Regions from separate parts of the Mesorhizobium sp. Primo-A genome, predicted to be linked through region 1. Evidence: riboswitches for the same ligand, from Rfam matches in the RefSeq annotation. Region 1 holds a riboswitch; the other holds the start of a gene.
The links. A riboswitch is a leader RNA that binds a small molecule or an ion and turns the genes downstream of it on or off. The one in region 1 is predicted to bind thiamine pyrophosphate.
Positions count from the first base shown of each region.

Region 2: another riboswitch for thiamine pyrophosphate. It lies ahead of thiB (thiamine ABC transporter substrate binding subunit); the one in region 1 lies ahead of EOC83_RS18095 (YkoF family thiamine/hydroxymethylpyrimidine-binding protein).

Region 1 covers NZ_RZTG01000009.1:160,012-168,930, forward strand. The annotation lists gene EOC83_RS18065 (hypothetical protein) at 1-186, shown strand, start outside; gene EOC83_RS18070 (DUF3309 family protein) at 469-666, opposite strand; gene EOC83_RS18075 (isoprenylcysteine carboxylmethyltransferase family protein) at 980-1,675, opposite strand; gene EOC83_RS18080 (ABC transporter substrate-binding protein) at 1,848-2,870, opposite strand; gene EOC83_RS18085 (ABC transporter ATP-binding protein) at 2,863-3,630, opposite strand; gene EOC83_RS18090 (ABC transporter permease) at 3,627-4,388, opposite strand; gene EOC83_RS18095 (YkoF family thiamine/hydroxymethylpyrimidine-binding protein) at 4,481-5,089, opposite strand; TPP riboswitch at 5,080-5,193, opposite strand; gene EOC83_RS18100 (hypothetical protein) at 5,378-5,695, shown strand; gene msrA (peptide-methionine (S)-S-oxide reductase MsrA) at 5,765-6,283, opposite strand; gene EOC83_RS18110 (glycosyltransferase family 39 protein) at 6,366-7,913, opposite strand; gene EOC83_RS18115 (hypothetical protein) at 8,213-8,919, shown strand, end outside.
Region 2 covers NZ_RZTG01000006.1:36,712-45,630, reverse strand. The annotation lists gene EOC83_RS12605 (ABC-F family ATP-binding cassette domain-containing protein) at 9-1,829, opposite strand; gene EOC83_RS12600 (thiamine diphosphokinase) at 1,831-2,490, opposite strand; TPP riboswitch at 2,578-2,692, shown strand; gene thiB (thiamine ABC transporter substrate binding subunit) at 2,736-3,734, shown strand; gene thiP (thiamine/thiamine pyrophosphate ABC transporter permease) at 3,743-5,368, shown strand; gene thiQ (thiamine ABC transporter ATP-binding protein) at 5,361-6,152, shown strand; gene EOC83_RS12580 (M48 family metalloprotease) at 6,411-7,880, shown strand; gene EOC83_RS12575 (RNA polymerase factor sigma-32) at 7,905-8,768, opposite strand.

The sequences.
Region 1 (8,919 bases):
GAGTTGTTCCCAGCCTTTGGACCCGCCGACCAGCAGAGCGAGGATCGCGCCATACGCACCGCCAGGGCTCTGACGGCAAAGCATTCCGGCGTCATCGCCTGGAGCCGTGAGGCCGATCCGACGCTGGGCGAATATGGTCCGCCGAACACGCTCTTCGTCAGCGGTGACGTGCCTGACATGGAGTAGTCGACTGGCGCCAGCATCTGAACGCCTCGCCCATAGGGTTTGATGCGAGCCGGTTTTGCCTCGCCAGCAAGCAAAAGCCCGCTACGGTGAACCGGAGCGGGCCTTGGAGGAGGACAAGGGGTGGGACCCTCTCCTCTTGTTTCCACGGGGGGGTGTGGACCGCAATGACCATACGAAAGTTTTGCAGAGTGCAGGATCACAAGCCGGCTTGCCTGCATCACAATCCGGTGCACGCCGACATTGGGGCGCTCACGAGATTGCGATCAGTTGGCGATAACCCGGCTAGATGCACCCGAGTACGACAAGCACGATGACGATGAGCAGCACGAGCCCAAGGCCGCCGCCGCCATAGGAGCCGGCGCCGTAGGATTGAACCTCGCAGCTGCGATGTTCAAAAGACGAGCGCTCCAAAGGCCTACCGTTCCGCGATTGTGGCGGGCATCGCGCGGAAGAAGTCACGCCAGCAACAGAAACGGCCATCCTGGTGACGGCAACCAGAATTTAATTCCGGCACGCCTGTGGACCGCAGAAAGCCCACCAGCGTGGCGGGCTTTCCGATCGGCCGGAGATGGCGAGAAGCCGATTGCAGAAGCAATTACGCGAGGTAGTGAGTTTCAGCTTCACAGAGAGAGAATACTGAAATTGAAGTGTGGTATATATATCTCAAAATTTCTGAAATAAACGCCAGTAAAAGTCGCAATATTAGCTTGCACAAACAATGCGCAGGTCTATTGACGATCGAACGTTGCCAGTGTGGTTGCAGACCGAACGATTCTGCGCGCCGGGGCGCCTGTCAAACGACGCCGTAGAACAGCCTGTAGTGGACGCGCTTCATATAGTCCCGATACTCCGGCGTGACGGCCAGCAGCGCCTCTTCACGCAGGATGCGGTGCACCTGGAAGAAGGTGATCACCGCGTAGACGGCTAGATTGTAGAAGGAAAAGGCCGACAGCAGGAACAAGAGATGGCCGGCAAGATAGCCGGCATAGATCGGATGCCGCACCAGACGGTAGGCACCGCCTGTCATCACGCCGCGATTGCCCGGCAGAATGGCGAAAGAACGCCCCAGCGATATCTTTCCCCAGATTACGAACCCCAACGCCAGGGCCTGCAGCGGCGCCGCAACATGGACCGGGATGATGGCCACGCCCGGCTCCAGGTCGATGAAACCGACACCGAAGCTGGCGATCACGGAGACAACCACCGTGAGCGGGTTCCAGTCGCGAACCTTCGGCCGACGCGACAGAAGCAGCCAGGTAAAGGTCAGGATCTCGGAAATTGCCACCAGCGCCACATTGATGCGCGTCGGGTCGAGCATCAGGTGATACACGCCGCGGTAGACGAACATGCCCGCGAAGGCCAGCGCGCAGATCCGAAAGAAACCTTCCCGCAAATCCACCAGGATCTCACGCTTTCGGGCTGCGGACAGAATCCTGCCGTCACTGACGTGCGAAAGCGCCTCGCTTTTTGATATGAGCAATGCAGACACCCCAATGATCCCTCAGGGCGACCTTTGCACGCAACCATTGCCGGGCAGTTAATCAACAAGATCAGATCGGTATTAAACTGGCTGTCGGGGAGCCAGGGCGCCACTTCCAGACGACCTGCTCCACGCGGTCGCCAAGAAAGACTGGCGACCCATGTCATTTGGTTTTGCCAGACTAGCTCAGATAGTCGTTGCGGAAATAGCTCCCGAAATCCGGACGTCGAGCAACCAGCTTGCCGTCGGAATCGCGCAAAATGCCGGAGGCGAAGAGATAGTCGCCAATCGCTTCCATCTTGGCCGGATCCATCGTCCCGATGGCCCCGCTTTGGCTGCGTAGATAATGGCCGTCGATCAATGCCTTCAGCGAGGCGTGGATCAGCGCCGGATTGGTCAAGGCATCCTTGTTTGCAGCGATCAGCAGGGTTGCCGCATCGTCGGGGTGGTCGACAGCGAACTGGTAGCCGCGTCGCGTCGCCTGAACGAAGTCGGCCGCAGGCTTGGGATTGGCCTGGAGATAGGCTTCGCTCGAAGAGATCAGCGTCGTGTGCTCATCAGGCACGCCATAATCGGCATAGACGAAGCTGCGCTGCTTGACGCCCCTGAGTTCGGCTTCGACACCCTCCCAGGTCGAGACTTCGAGCGTGAAATCGACCGACCCATTGGCCAGCGCCTCATAGGCTGAGGTGCCGAGCGTCACCGTCTCGAAATTGCCCTTGCCGCCGTCGTGGCGAATGATGGTCGATATCAGCGCGTTTTCCCAGGCACTGCCGAAGCCGCCATAGATCAAGCCGTCGAGGCTTCTTGGGCTTTTGATCTCGTTGCGTGCCGCATTGAAGACCACGCGGCCTGTTTCGGATTGCACCACCGCATAGACGCCCTTCAGATCCGCCCCGGCGGTTCTCTGGGTGAACAGGCTGATGGTGCCGTTGATGCCGAAATCGGCGACGCGGTTTGCGACCAGCGTGCCCGCACCGGTATCGCTGTAGGGCAGGATGTCGACCTCGAGCCCGGCTTCGCGATAAAACCCTTTGTCGCGGGCGACGAACAGTCCGATGTGGTTGGTATTGACCGTCCAGTCGAGGGCGACGGTGACCTTTTGTGCCGCCGATTGTGCTCGAGCCCGACCCGTCCCGGCAATCAAGGGAAGGCCGGTGGCAAGGGTCAGCAACAAGGCCTGCCGGCGCGTCAAGTCAGTCATGATCGTGTCCTTTGGATGGATTGGGGTTGAGGATGATGTCGAGGATTTCGGCCTCGAGCGCGCTTGCCTGGCGCGCGGCATCGCCGCCAAGGCTGCGCGGGCGCGGCAACGGCACCCTGATTTCACGCACGATGCGGGCCGGGCGCGCCGACAGCACATAGATGCGGTCGGACAGGAACACGGCTTCGCGCACGTCATGGGTGATCAAGAGCGCCGTCCAGCGATGATGCCGCCACATCTGTTCGAGCCAGCGCTGCATGGCGGTGCGGGTCAGCGCATCGAGCGCGCCGAACGGCTCGTCGAGCAGGAGCATGTCGCGCTCCTGCACCACGGTGCGCAGCAAGGCCGCGCGCTGGCGCATGCCGCCGGACAGCTGCGCGGGAAAATGCCGCTCGAAGCCGGCAAGCCCGAATTCGGCAAACAACGGCGCAACGCGCGCCCGCGCCGCCTGTCTCCTCATACCTTGCACTTCGAGCCCGAGCGTCGTGTTGTCGAGGATGCGCCGCCATGGCATCAGCGCGTCGCGCTGCGGCATGAAGGCGAAGTGCCTGCCGTGGTCGTCGAGCCGCGCGCCGTCGAACAACATCTCGCCCTCGCCATGCTCGGCGCCGGTCAGAAGCTGGAACAGCGTCGACTTGCCGGCACCCGAGGGTCCAAGGATCGAGACGAACTCACCAGCGCCGACGCTGAGCGAAATATCGGCCAGCACGTCGAGCCCACCGAACGCCTTGTGCACATGCCGCAGTTCGAGCCGGCTCATCGCCAGGCCCCCTTCCCGGCAGTTTCCCTGTCGGCTCGCTCCCAGGGCATGGCAAGGCGCTGCAGCAACACGGTCAACCCGAACAGGACAAGGGTCAGCGCCGCGCTGACACCGACGGCGGCAAGAACCAGATCAGGACGGAAATTGTTTTTGGCGTTGAGCATGTAGATGCCCAGACCCTTCGCGGCACCGGCATATTCAGCGAAGATGGCGCCGACCACCGCATAGGTGATGGAGATCCTCAACCCGGCAAAGAAGTAAGGCAGCGCCGAAGGCAGCCGCGCCAGCAGGAAGATGCGCCAGCGCCCTGCCCCCATGGCGCGCAGCATTTGCCCGATCTCGGCCTCGGTCGCCTCATAGCCTTCGACCAATGCAACCAGCATCGGAAAAAAGGTGACCAGCGCCACCAGCATGATCTTGGGCGCCAGCCCGAAGCCGAACCACAGCACCACCAGCGGCGCGACCGCCACCAGCGGCAAGGTCTGGCTGACGATGAAGACGGGAAACAACGCACGCCGCAGCGGCTGGAAGAAGTCGACCAGCATCGACAGCACGAAGGCGGCGCTGAGCGAACAGGCAAAGCCAAGAAGCGTGGCACGGATGGTCGGAACGGCATTGTCGGCCAGCGCCTCGCGATTGAGCATCGCTTGCTCGAAGACGCGTGACGGCGCCGGCAGTATCGTGGCCCTGATGCCGGAATAGGTGGCATAAAGCTCCCACGCCAGCAGGAGCAAACCGGCCGAGATCATGGCCGGCATTGCCTTGACGAGAAAGCTCGCGATCGGGCGCGAAGCGACTGATGATGAGACCACGGGAGATAACCTTTGACGGCCGCGAGAGCGGCGCGGCTTCAGACGGCCGACGGGCTGTTGGCCGAGACCGTGACGTCGAGGGTTACGTGGCCAGCGCCTGGTCCGAAACGGCAGAAAGCCTCGTCCAGCGCCGAAAAGATCGCACCGGCATCACCGCGCAGTTTCGTGCAGAAATGTTTGGAGCGCTCATAGACGCCGGACTGCTTGAGAAAGTCTATGCAGCCGTAGATCTCGTCCATGTGGTCGTCTGTGCCCATCACATAGAGCGAGAACTGCGCCGCCGCCGGCTGGCCGGTGGCAGCAGCATTGCGCACCGCCGCGATGGCCGCGTCCTTGCGGGGGCCGAGTGGACCGACGGGCCCGCCAAACGCATCGGAGCGGCAGATCGGATCGTCCGGCTCGCCAGGGCAGCCGCGCGAGATGGTGGCCGACAACACGCAATGTTTGCCGCTGCGTGCCGCCGCCACGAAGAGGTCGCGCATGGCAGGAAACAGCACTTCGGGCGGCCCGATCAGCAAGGTCGAGATGTCGTCGGTCTCGATCCTGAGTTTGTCGCGCCAGGGATCGAGCGCACCGAGCGCGCCAAGGATGACACCGACGAAATCGTCGGTCATGGGATATAGGGAAATCTGTGCGCCTGAAAACATCGCCCGCCTCGCTCCGCTGGTATTACCCAGATCAGCTTCTAGGGTCTGTGGGCTTGCCGCCCCCGTCTCAGCCCCGACCGTACGGAGCACCCCTGTGGATGTGCGCCTTAAAGCATCATTCGAGTTGAAGGAAAAGCCGTTTTTTTTATCGCACTGCGCCAAAAGCATTGCGCCAGGGCGGGAGCGGTTGGCTCTGCCGGCGCGAGAATTTATCGGGAACCTTCACCAGGCCGCGAGGTTGTCCCACCAGTCGCTACGCGACGAGTTCACAGACAATGGAGACAAACCATGTTCATGAAAATCCTCGCAGCTTCGGCGCTCACCATTGGCCTGGCGACATCGGCCATGGCGCAGAGCAATGGCACAAGCGGCACCGACGGATCCGGCGGCAGCGGCAAGTCGGTCACCGTCGACCCAAATACGCCGGCTTCGCCGAACACGGTAGACCCCGGCACGACCAACAGTACGACGGTAGCACCGGGCGCCACGAATTCAAACGCGGATGAAAATTGCCCTGCCCATCCGCAGGGCGCACAGCCCGATGCCAGTGGAACGTCGCCGGGCACCACCGCGCCGACAGTTAATGACAACCATTGCGGCAAGTAGGAATTGCAATGAAAAGAAGCCGCGGAGCGAGCGCTCCGCGGCTTCTCAAATCCTGTCGTATCAGTGTATCTACGGCACCGCTTTTTCCCGAACCGGCAGCTTCCACCCCGGCCTGACGAAGTGGCAGGTGTATCCGTTGGGGTATTTCTCCAGATAGTCCTGATGCTCGGGCTCGGCTTCCCAGAAGGGGCCAACGGGTGCGACTTCGGTGACGACCTTGCCCGGCCACAGGCCCGAGGCATCGACATCGGCGATCGTGTCCTCGGCGATGCGCTTCTGTTCGTCGCTGGTGTAATAGATCGCCGAGCGATAACTCGTCCCGACATCGTTGCCCTGGCGGTTGCGGGTCGTCGGATCGTGGATCTGGAAAAAGCGTTCCAGCAGCGTGCGATAGCTTATGATGGCCGGATCGAAATTGATCTCGATGGCTTCGGCATGGCTGCCGTGGTTGCGGTAGGTGGCGTTGGGCACGTCGCCGCCGCTGTAGCCAACACGGGTGGAAATGACGCCGGGATAGCGCCGTATCAAATCCTGCATACCCCAGAAGCAGCCACCGGCAAGGACTGCGCGTTCGGTCGAAGTCGCCATATCACGTCTCCTCAAAGGCAAGTTTGTCTGGACATAGATGGGCATTGTCACCTGCTTCGTCCAGCGGACCGGCGGATCTGCTTCAGTTGCTCGGTCGGGCGAGGCCGTCGATAGCACCCGGCAACTGCCGCGCGCCAGGCGGAATGGCTGCGAAGCTGATCGCCACCGGCGGCGCCTTGAGCGACCAGTCGAAAAGAACGGTTTTGATCGGGATGTCGCCCACCCACGCCTGCAGATAAGATGGCACATCGCGCCCGGGCCAGACCAGCAATATGCCATGCTCGCGCAGCCGCTCCTTGGTGATCCAGGGGGCGTACTGCATGTTCAGTTCGGTGAAGATCGACGGCTTGTCATAGGCATTGAGGCCCGCCAGCGGCGCAATAAGGGCATGGCCGCCGACGATGTCGAGCCGATCGGGCGTCGCAGCGTGCCAGACAGCCTCTGCCTCATCCGAGATCTTTTGCGCCGGCCAGCAGACGGCGTCCATGCGCCCACGCAGATTGCATTTCGTCCAGCGGATGCCCGCATAGGCACCGGATATGCCGACAATGGAGATGAGCGCGCAGATCGCCAGCTTTCGCATCTCGATGGCGCCGAGGCGATGGCCCAGCAAGGCGAGCGCCACAACGCCAGCAAGATTGTACATCGGCGCGCCCCAGGCCTCGCCGGCGCCGGTGAACAGGGACGCCACCATGACGAGGATCGCCGGGCCAACCCCCATCCACAAGAGATAGACCAGCGTGCCGCGCCCGACGGGCTTTTGCGGCGCGGGCGAGCGCCGCAGCAGCCCTGATATCGCCAGCACCAGAAGAAAGCCGCAGAGCCCAGCCATCTGGACGCCGATATAATAAAAGCGGGAGCGATGAGCCACCACCCACTGATCGCGCCAGGCGGCATAGGTCAGCGGCAGGAAATCGACGCGGCAGAGTTCGGCGGCCAGTGGAGCGGCGACAGCGCCGAAAACCGCGAGCCCGAGCCATGGCCAGGGCGTGGCGAGCCGACTGCGTGCGCGTGTGTCCGACAGCAGCCAGATCGCCCCGAAAAGCAATAATAGGCCGGTGGAAAGCTTGGCATAGAGCCCGACGCCCGACACCAGCCCGAGCGCCAGCCACCAGCCCGGCCCACCACCACGGCCCGCACGCCACAACAGCCAGCAGATAGCGGCCCAGAAGGGCATCTGCGCGTAGTCATGATTGAACTGTGGGGTCGGCCAGCCGAAGAAATAGAGCGACGGCATCAGAAGCACGGCGGCCAGCGCGCGGGTTCGCCCGAGCATGTCGCGGGCCAGCAGATAGACTAGCACGAAAGTGGCCGAGATCGTTAGCTGAGCCACGAGATATTGCGGCCAGCGGAACGATCCGGTCAGAAGATGGCTGATCTCGAGCAGCCAGCCGGGAAGCTGTGGATGCTTGTAGGTCAACAGCACCCATTCGCGGCCCCACATGAAGCCTTCGACGACATCGTTGGGCGGTGACACGTCGACAAGCGCGGGCGCCACGGTCCAGCACAGGATCTGTGTCAGGCATAAAAGCGCCAGGCCGGCTTCTGGATAGCGCGTCAGCCCCTGCCAGATCGACGACTGCCGCCAGTCGCCTGGAACAGAACTGCCGACCGGCAGCCAACCGTTCATGGGTTCGTCGATTCGCGTCATGCGGTGGATAAATCACACCGGACGGTTTTTGGAACAGCCCAGAACTCGAAGCTTACGAAAATGTAAACTTGGGTGACCATGGCAAAACCAAGATTGAGGCAGAGTTTCGCGCCACCATGCCGCCTCTCTCATCATCACATGCCAGCAGGACAACAATGGAACACGCCGTCCCGGAGCGCCCTGAACATGCCGGGCACGGCGCATCGGGCGTGATCGCGGCAGGCGTCGCCTACGCCTGACCGGTTCCCGTCCCCCAAAAAGCATCCAGGATTTGATAAATGCGCCACCACCATGCCATCATCCACTACCGTGCGCTCGATTTCTGGATGGCCCGTGCGGCCGTTCTCGTCATCATCTGCCTGCAGCTTCTGGTCATCAACAATCTCTCATTCGGACCGCGCTGGCTAGCGCCCGCGCTGGAGGCCGCTCTGCTGCTGCCCTTGTCGGTGGCCACCGCCTGGACACAGGCCGCCACCCGCAAGGCGGTCGAGGACCACGAGTGGCATGCGATCGGCCAGTTTCGGGTCATGATCCGCAGAACAGCCCTGACCATGACCGCCATCATCAGCATCATGAACTGCGGTTCGCTGGTCCTGCTGGTGCGTGCCTTGCTGGAGGGCCATGCCGGCAACAGCGGCACGACGCTGCTGATCGACGCACTCAACATCTGGGTCACCAACGTCATCGTCTTTGCCTTGTGGTTCTGGAGCACCGACCGCGGCGGCCCGCCGACCTGCGGCCTCGTCAAGCTTGCGCAGGCCGATTTCCTGTTCGCGCAGATGACGTTGAACGACCGTGACCTCCGAGATTGGCTGCCCGGTTTCGTCGATTATTTCTTCCTCGCCTTCACCAATGCGACAGCGTTTTCGCCCACCGATACCTTGCCCCTTTCCCAGCGCGCCAAGCTGCTGATGATGGCCGAGGCCATGATCTCGCTGCTGACCATCGCGCTGGTCGCGGCACGCGCGGTCAACATCCTCGCTTG
Region 2 (8,919 bases), on a different contig from region 1:
AACACTCCTCACCCCTCCATCTCCTCGCGCAACATCTCCAGTTCCAGCCATTCTTCCTCGAGCGCGGCCAGCGTCGCGCGCTCCTTGTCGAGGGCGGCGATGGTTTTCTGGAACGAGGCCGGATCGCGCTCGTAATAGGCCGGATCGGCGATGTTGTTCTCCAGCCTCGAGATCGAGGCCATCACAGCTTCGATTTTCTTCGGCAGGGATTCCAGTGCGAATTTCTGCTTGAACGACAGTTTCTTCGCCGGCCCTTTTGGCGCGGCGGCTTCGCTCTTGCCTGACGCGGGCGCCTCGCCATTTTCGGCTCTCGCCCGCGCCTTGCGGTCGTCCAGCTTCGTGCCGCCGCGCTGCGCCAGCATGTCGGAGTAGCCGCCGGCATATTCGATCCAGCGGCCCTCACCATCCGGCGCGATCAGGCTGGTCACGGTGCGGTCGAGGAAATCGCGGTCGTGGCTGACCAGGATGACGGTGCCGGCGAAACCGGCGACCAGTTCCTGCAGCAGTTCCAGCGTCTCCATGTCGAGATCGTTGGTCGGCTCATCGAGCACCAGAAGGTTTGCGGGCCGCGCCAGCACGCGCGCCAGCAAGAGCCGCGCCCGCTCGCCGCCGGACAACTCGCGCACCGGCGTGCGCGCCTGCTCGGGCTTGAACAGGAAATCCTTCATGTAGGAGACCACGTGGCGCTGCTCGCCATTGATGACGAGGTTTTCGCCGCGCCCATCGGTGAGATATTGTGCCAGCGTCTCCTGCGGGTCGACCGCCTCGCGCTTCTGGTCGAGCGTGGCGATCTCCAGATTGGTGCCGAGCCGCACCGAGCCGGCGTCCGGCTTCATCTCGCCGGTCAGCATTTTCAAGAGCGTGGTCTTGCCGGCGCCGTTCGGCCCGACCAGGCCAACGCGATCGCCACGCTGGATGCGGGTCGAAAACGCCTTGACCACGGTGAGATCGCCAAAGCTCTTTTCGATGTTTTTCGCCTCGATCACCAGCTTGCCGGACTCGGTGGCGTCGCTCGCCACCATGATCGCCGACCCTTCGGCCCCGCGATGACCGCGAAAACGCTGACGCATGGTCTGCAACTCGCCGAGCCGGCGCATGTTGCGCTTGCGCCGCGCCGTCACGCCGTAGCGCAGCCAATGCTCTTCGCGAACGATCTGGCGACCGAGCTTGTGCTGCTCGCGTTCTTCTTCCTCCAGAACCAGGTCGCGCCATTCCTCGAAATGGCCGAAGCCCTTGTCCAGCCTGCGGGTCTGGCCGCGATCGAGCCAGACCGTGGCGCGCGACACGCGTTCGAGGAAGCGGCGGTCGTGCGAGATGACGATCAGCGCCGAGGAGGTGCGGATGAGTTCTTCTTCCAGCCATTCGATGACCGAGAGGTCGAGATGGTTGGTCGGCTCATCGAGCAGCAGGATATCGGGCTCCGGCGCCATGACGCGGGCAAGGGCGGCGCGCCTCGCCTCGCCGCCCGACAGGTCGTTCGGACGTTCCTCACCCGACAGGCCGAGATGCTCCATCAGATAGCTGGCGCGGTAGGGATCGTCGGCGGGGCCAAGCCCGGCCTCGACATAGGCGCGGACAGTGGCAAAACCTTCCATGTCGGGCATCTGCGGCAAATAGCGGACGGTCGCCGAAGGCTGGCGGAACACTTCGCCGTCCTGCGGCTCGATCAGGCCGGCGGCGATCTTCAGCAGGGTCGACTTGCCGGACCCGTTGCGGCCGACCAGTGCGATCTTGTCGCCGGCCGAAGCCGTCAAGGCGGCGCCATCGAGCAGCGGCGTGCCGCCGAAGGTCAGTTTTATCCCATCAAGGTTGAGAAGGGGCGGGGCCATGTCAGCTTTCAGGTAAGGGATAGGGATGAGCGAGCAGCATCGCGCGGCCATGGCCGAGCGCGATTTCGAGGCGGCCCCCGGTCTTGTCGGACTTGACCTCGTTGGAAATGGTCAGCGACGAACCGAACGCCACCTTGACGTGAGCGAGCGGCCATTTGGCGCCGGTGACGGTCAGGCCGTCGAGCTCGGAAAAGCCGAGCACCGAAAACAGCGTGCCGTCGGCATAGTCGAAGCCGGCCGTTCCGCGCAGCAGGGGGATGCCTTCCTGAGCGCCGCTGGTCAAAAGCACGTCCGTTCCCGCCTCCGCCAGCCGCAGGGCGAGCGACAGATGCAGAAAAGCGTGGTCGGCGCGCTTGCCGCCAAAGGCGCCGGCCAGCACCAGGCGGGTCGCGCCGCGCTCCAGTGCCGCGGCGACGGCAAGTTCGCCATCGGTCTGGTCCTTTTCCGCCGGGAAGGTCCGGCGCGGCACGGAAGCGAGATCGTCCGGCAGGTTGGCCGGCACCGAATCGAAATCACCCACCCACAGCTCCGGCACGAGACCCAGCAACCGCGCATGACCGATGCCGGCGTCGGCGGCGATGACGCGGGAGCCTTTGACCTGACGGTCGAGCCGTGGCGTACGGATGAGATCGCCGCCAAGCAGGATGGTGAATGTGCTCATATCGTGTGGCCCTTACCAGCCCGGCACGGGAAACGGAAGGCGGCAAACTCCCGCTTGCATGGCGGATCGGCCCGGCCTATGTGTCGAAACGCTCTAACGGGGTGCCGGACGCGATCTTCGCGGACCGGCTGAGAGGCAGTCTCGCCAACCCGCTGAACCTGATCCGGTTTGTACCGGCGGAGGGATTAGACGTTTCGGACAGTCCGACGCCTCAATTCCTTTCAATTCAAACGAAGGAGGCGCCGATGCGCACGCTTTTATACGCTCTTGTTTCAGCAACGGTCGTGGCCTTGTCCGGGCCCGCCTTGGCCAAGGACAAGCTCACCGTCTACACCTATGAGAGTTTCACCGCCGACTGGGGTCCGGGTCCCGTGGTGAAGAAGGAGTTCGAGGCCGAATGCGGCTGCGACGTCGACTTCGTCTCGGTCGCCGATGGCGTCGCGCTGCTCAACCGCGTCAGATTGGAAGGCACATCGACCAAGGCCGATATCGTGCTTGGCCTGGATACCAATCTCACCGCCGATGCCAAGGCGTCAGGCTTGTTCGCGCCGCATGGCGCGGTGACGGATGTCAGTGTGCCGGGCGGCTGGAGCGACGACACGTTTGTCCCCTTCGACTACGGCTATTTCGCTGTCGTCTACGACACGCAGAAGATGAAGACGCCGCCGAAGAGCCTGAAGGAGCTGATCGAAGGCAGTGCCAACGACAAGATCGTCATCCAGGATCCGCGCACCTCGACGCCAGGCCTCGGCCTGCTTCTTTGGGTCAAGTCGGTCTATGGCGACAAGGCACCCGAGGCCTGGGCCAAGCTCAAGGCCAAGGTGCTGACCGTGACGCCGGGCTGGAGCGAGGCCTATGGGCTGTTCACCAAGGGCGAGGCGCCGATGGTGCTGTCCTACACGACGTCGCCAGCCTACCACATGGTCGCCGAGAACACGGAGCGCTACCAGGCGGCCTCCTTCGAGGAGGGCGAGTATCTGCAGATCGAGGTGGCGGGTATCACCACGACAGGAGCCAAGAATCCGCTGGCGGCCAAGTTCATGGCCTTCATGACCGGGCCGAAATTCCAGGATGCCATCCCCGAGACCAACTGGATGTTCCCGGCAGGCAAGACCGACAAGCCGCTCAATCCGGCCTTCGACAAACTGGTCAAGCCGACGAAGACCTTGCTGTTCAGCCCGCAAGAGGTCGCCGCCAACCGCAAGGCCTGGGTCGATGAATGGCTGGCGGCGATGAGCAAATAGGCAGCGCGATGGCGCCGGCGCATTCCACGGATTCCCGCGTCAGTGCCGGCATTGTCGCGCTCGCTGCAATCGCGCTGCTGATCGGCGGCGCGTTTGCCGGCCTGCTTTTCGAGGGCGCCCATGATTTCTCGGGCGCCTGGGCAGCCTTCGATCCCTATCTGCTTCGCGTCATTCGCTTCACGCTCTGGCAAGCGGTCCTGTCGACGCTGCTTTCGGTCATCCCGGGGCTGTTTGTGGCGCGCGCTCTGTCGCGGCATCCACGTTTCTTCGGCCGCGCCTTCATCCTGCAGATCTTCGCCGTGCCGTTGGCGCTGCCGGCCATCGTTGCAGCGCTCGGCATCCTGGCGCTTTATGGCCGTGCCGGCTACTTCGCCGGCGTGCTTGCCGTTATCGGCGGCGGAAGCTGGCCGGGCATCTATGGCCTGTCCGGCATTCTCGTCGCCCATGTCTTCTTCAACCTGCCGCTGGCGACGCGGCTGTTCCTCGAGGCGCTGCAGACCATACCGGCCGACCAATGGCGGCTGGCGAGCCAACTCGGCATGGCGGCCCGGCCGGCGTTCCGGCTGATCGAATGGCCAACGCTGCGCGCCGCACTGCCCGGCGTCGCCGGGCTTGTGTTCATGCTCTGCATCACATCCTTCACGATCGTGCTGACGCTCGGCGGCGGGCCGGCCGCGACGACGCTTGAGGTCGGCATCTACCAGGCGCTGCGCTTCGATTTCGATCCCGCACGGGCCGTTGCACTGACGCTGCTGCAGATCGCCTTGACCTTTATCGTGGTGCTGGCACTGACGCGGCTAGGCGCCAATGTGGTCGGCGACACCAATTTGCCGGTCGCGCAACGCCGCTATCTCTCGGTCAATCGGAGCGAGACCTGGTTGAACGCGCTACTCATCGTCCTGGCGCTGCTGTTCGTTGTCGGGCCGATGGCGGCAACCGTGATGGCCGGATTGAGTGCCGATCTCGCCCGCTTGGCCGGCGAGGCCACTGTCCGGCAGGCAACGCTGACCAGTGCGGCGCTCGCCTTCCTGTCGGCGCTGCTTTCGGTGATGCTGTCGCTGGCGCTGACCATGGCGCGGCGGGCACTGGCGCTGAACCGCCGTGCCGGCGCAAAGACACTGCTCGAACACGCCACCGATACAGGCGCCGGTTTTGTCCTGGTCGTGCCGCCGATCGTCGTCGGCGCCGGCTGGTTCCTGTTGTTGCGCCATGTCGGCGATGTCTTCGCCATCGCTCCGGTCATGGTCGTCACCGTCAACGCGGTGATGGCGATGCCGTTTGCGCTCCGCGCCGTGCGTCCCGCCTATGATGCAGCGAGCGAGCGTCACGAACGGCTCTGTGCACAGCTCGGCATTGCGGGCTGGAACCGGCTGATGCTGGTCGACTGGCCGTCGCTGCGGCGACCGCTCGCCACGGCCTTCGCTTTCGCCATGGCGCTGTCGCTCGGCGATCTCGGTGTCATTGCCTTGTTCGGCAGTGATTCCGTGCAGACATTGCCCTACCTTCTTCTGGCTCGGATGGGCAGCTACCGCACCGAGGATGCCGCCGGCCTCGCACTGCTGCTCGGCCTCGTCTGTCTCGCGTTGATCGTGGCGGCGCACTGGCTGGGAAGGGAGGAGGTCCGTGATGCGTGAAAAGGCGGCCAACGGGCTCGCGAAGGGCGCGCCGGTGCGGCTGGACAAAGTGTCGTTCAGCTATGGCAGCTATGGCGAGGCGCCGCTTGTTTTCGATGTCGAGTTTGCCGCGGCGACGATCACCGCCATCATGGGGCCGAGCGGTTCGGGCAAGTCGACACTGCTCAATCTGGTCGCCGGCTTCGAGACCCCACGGTCGGGCCGCGTGCTGGTCGGCGGTGTCGATGTCAGCGCCGAGCCGGCCTCGGCGCGGCCGGTGTCGATGGTGTTCCAGGAGAACAATCTCTTCGCGCATCTTTCCGTCGAGCAGAATGTCGGGCTCGGCCGCTCGCCATCCCTGCGGCTGACCGAGGCGGACCGCGCTGCGGTCGCCGAGGCGCTTGCGCGCACCGGTCTTGCGGGCAAGGAGAAACGCCTGCCGCGCGAGCTCTCCGGGGGCGAACGCCAGCGCGTCGCCCTGGCCCGCGTGCTGGTGCGCGACCGACCGGTGTTGCTGCTCGACGAGCCCTTCGCTTCGCTCGGACCGGCTTTACGCGACGAGATGCTGGATCTGGTTGCCGCCGTTCATGCCGAACGCGCCATGACAGTGCTGTTCGTCACCCACCAGCCGGAGGATGCACGCCGCATCGGCGAGCATATGGTGTTTGTCGACAATGGGTTGGTCGCCGCCACCGGCAAGGCTGATGATTTCTTCGCCGGGGCTGGTCCGGAGGCGTTCCGGCGCTATATCGGCGCGGGTGCCGGATATTCCACATCACGCGATGTTGCCCGGAAGCGGACATAATTTACGGTCAAACCGGCTCCAGGCGATGTGGCGTTTGCTTGCCATGACCGGGGGAGTGTGGCTAGGTCCGCCCTACCGGTCCGGCACAGGCCGTGATTTGCCTGCAGTATCCGGCGCCCGCCCCTGGGATGGGCCGCGGATACTGCAGCAGTTTGAGATATGGCACGTGAACATTCTGAAGATCGTCCCCGATTTTCAATGTCATGTGCCGGGACCCGAAAGGAAGCCGTTCTGGCGATCGGCGCTAACACATTGGGAATGAAACCGCTGGCGCGCTTTCTCGCGCTGGCCGGCTTTGCCGTGGCGTTGGCAAGCTGCCAGATGTTCACGCCGCCGGAGGTTCAGGAATCCGGCTTCCAGCCTTCCGACAAGCCGATCACGGTGGACAATGTCGGCGCCAACAACAAGCTCGCCGAATTGGCCAGGGCGCAGCATCCGCGCATCCTGGCGACCTATGGCGGCGAATATTCCGATCCCAAGCTCGAGCGCATGGTCGCCAAGGTGGTCGGTAGTTTGACGGTGGTGTCCGCCAACCCGACACAGACCTATCGCATCACCATTTTGAATTCGCCCAATGTCAATGCCTTCGCGCTGCCGGGCGGCTATCTCTACATCACGCGCGGCCTCCTGGCGCTGGCCAATGATTCGGCCGAGCTTGCAGCTGTCATCGCGCATGAGATGGGCCACGTCACCGCCAATCACGGCTTGCAGCGCCAGCAACTCGAGGCAGAGGAAGGCCTGGCGACCAAGGTGGTTTCCGATGTGCTCGGCGACAGCCCGACCGCCAAGGCGGCGTTGATCCGCGGCAAGCTGAGGCTCGCGCAATTCTCGCGCAACCAGGAGCTGGAAGCCGACGCCATCGGCATCAAGTCGATCGGCGAGGCCGGCTACGATCCTTTCGCCGCCGGCCGCTTCCTGCAATCAATGTCGGCCTACACCGATTTCCGCTCGATCAGCGGCGCCACCGACGCCAGCCTCGATTTCCTGGCCACGCACCCCAATACGCCGCAGCGCATCGATCTGGCGCAGCGCCATGCCCGCCAGTTCGGCGCGCCGGGCGTCGGCACGCGCGACCGCGATTCCTTCCTCGCCGGCATAGACGGCCTGCTCTATGGCGACACGCCGGAAGAAGGCTATGTACGCGGCGAAACCTTCCTGCATCCGGGCCTTGGCGTTTCGTTCACGGTACCGGACGGCTTCATCATCGACAATTCGGCGGCAGCGGTGACGGCCACCGGCCCCGGCGACATAGCGATCCGTTTCGATGGCGTGTCGATCGACAAGAACCGGGCGCTGACGGACTATATCCGCAGCGGCTGGGTGGCTGGTCTCGTCGACAGCAGCGTCAGGCAGGAAACCATCAACGGCAACGAGGCAGCGACCGCGCATGCCGGCGCCGAAGGCTGGCAGTTCGACATTGCGGTGATCCGCGCCGGCGGCCAGGTCTACCGGCTGCTGACCGCGGCCCCTTCGGCCAGCACGTCGCTGGACACAATCGCCCGCTCGGTCAGCGGCTCGTTCCGGATCTTGAGTGCCGCCGAAAAGGCGGCGCTGAAGCCGCTGCGCATCCGCGTCGTCACTGTCCAGCCTGGGCAGACGATGGGTTCGCTTTCGGCGCAGATGGTCGGCGTCGACCGTAAGCTCGACCTGTTCCGCGTCCTCAACGCGCTGTCGCCTGGTGCCGCGGTTTCGGCCGGCGACAAGGTCAAGATCGTCACGGACAAGTAGGCACCTGCGGACGCCTGCCGCCGTTCAGGCGGCAGTCGCCATGAACTCCGGATTCTGCTTCACCAACGCGACCTTCAGCTTTTCCATGGCGCGGGCCTCGATCTGGCGGACGCGTTCCTTGGAGATGCCGAGGGTTTCGCCGAGCGCTTCCAGCGTCGCGCCCTCGTCGTTAAGCCGGCGTTCCTCGATGATCCTCAACTCCCGTGCGTTGAGCGCGCGAAGCGCCTCCCTCAGCCAGAGCGAGCGGCGCGCGACATCGATCTTGTCGCCGACGATCTCGTCGGGCAGCGGATCGTCCGAGACCAGGAATTCCATGCGCTCGGTCGAACCCGCATCGTCGGCAACCGGCATGTTGAGTGAGGAGTCGGGAGCCGACAGCCGCGAATCCATCATCGCCACGTCGGCTTCGGAGACGCCGAGTGCTTCCGATACTTCGCGATAGAGCGTTGCGTTTGACAGTGGCTCGGCGCCATTCGCCAGCCGCGCGCGCAGGCGTCGCAGGTTGAAGAACAGCGCCTTCTGCGCCGAGCTGGTGCCGCCACGCACGATCGACCAGTTGCGCAGGATATAGTCCTGCATCGAGGCCCGGATCCACCATGTCGCATAGGTCGAGAACCGCACCTCGCGCTCCGGCTCGAAGCGGGCGGCGGCCTCGAGCAGTCCGACATGACCCTCCTGGACCAGGTCGCCGAGCGGCAGGCCGTAATGGCGGAATTTGGAGGCCATGGAAATGACCAGCCGCATATGCGCGACGGTGATGCTGTGCAGCGCGTTCTGGTCGTTGTCCTCTTTCCAGAGCAATGCAAGCCGATGCTCTTCGTCACGCTCGAGGTAGGGAGCCTTCATCGCCGCGCGGACCATGATCCGTCCTGCCGTGTCTTCCATCATGAGGCGCTCCCTGGGTGGTGCGGATGACTTTGCAAACTTGGCTGGCGCCTGGGTTGAAATGGCGGCGTCGTGCCCTAGAACAGCCAGAACTGCCATGCGCGGGAAAGGTTCCGCGACCGTGGCTGCGGGTATGTGTTGCCTGGCGGACTCC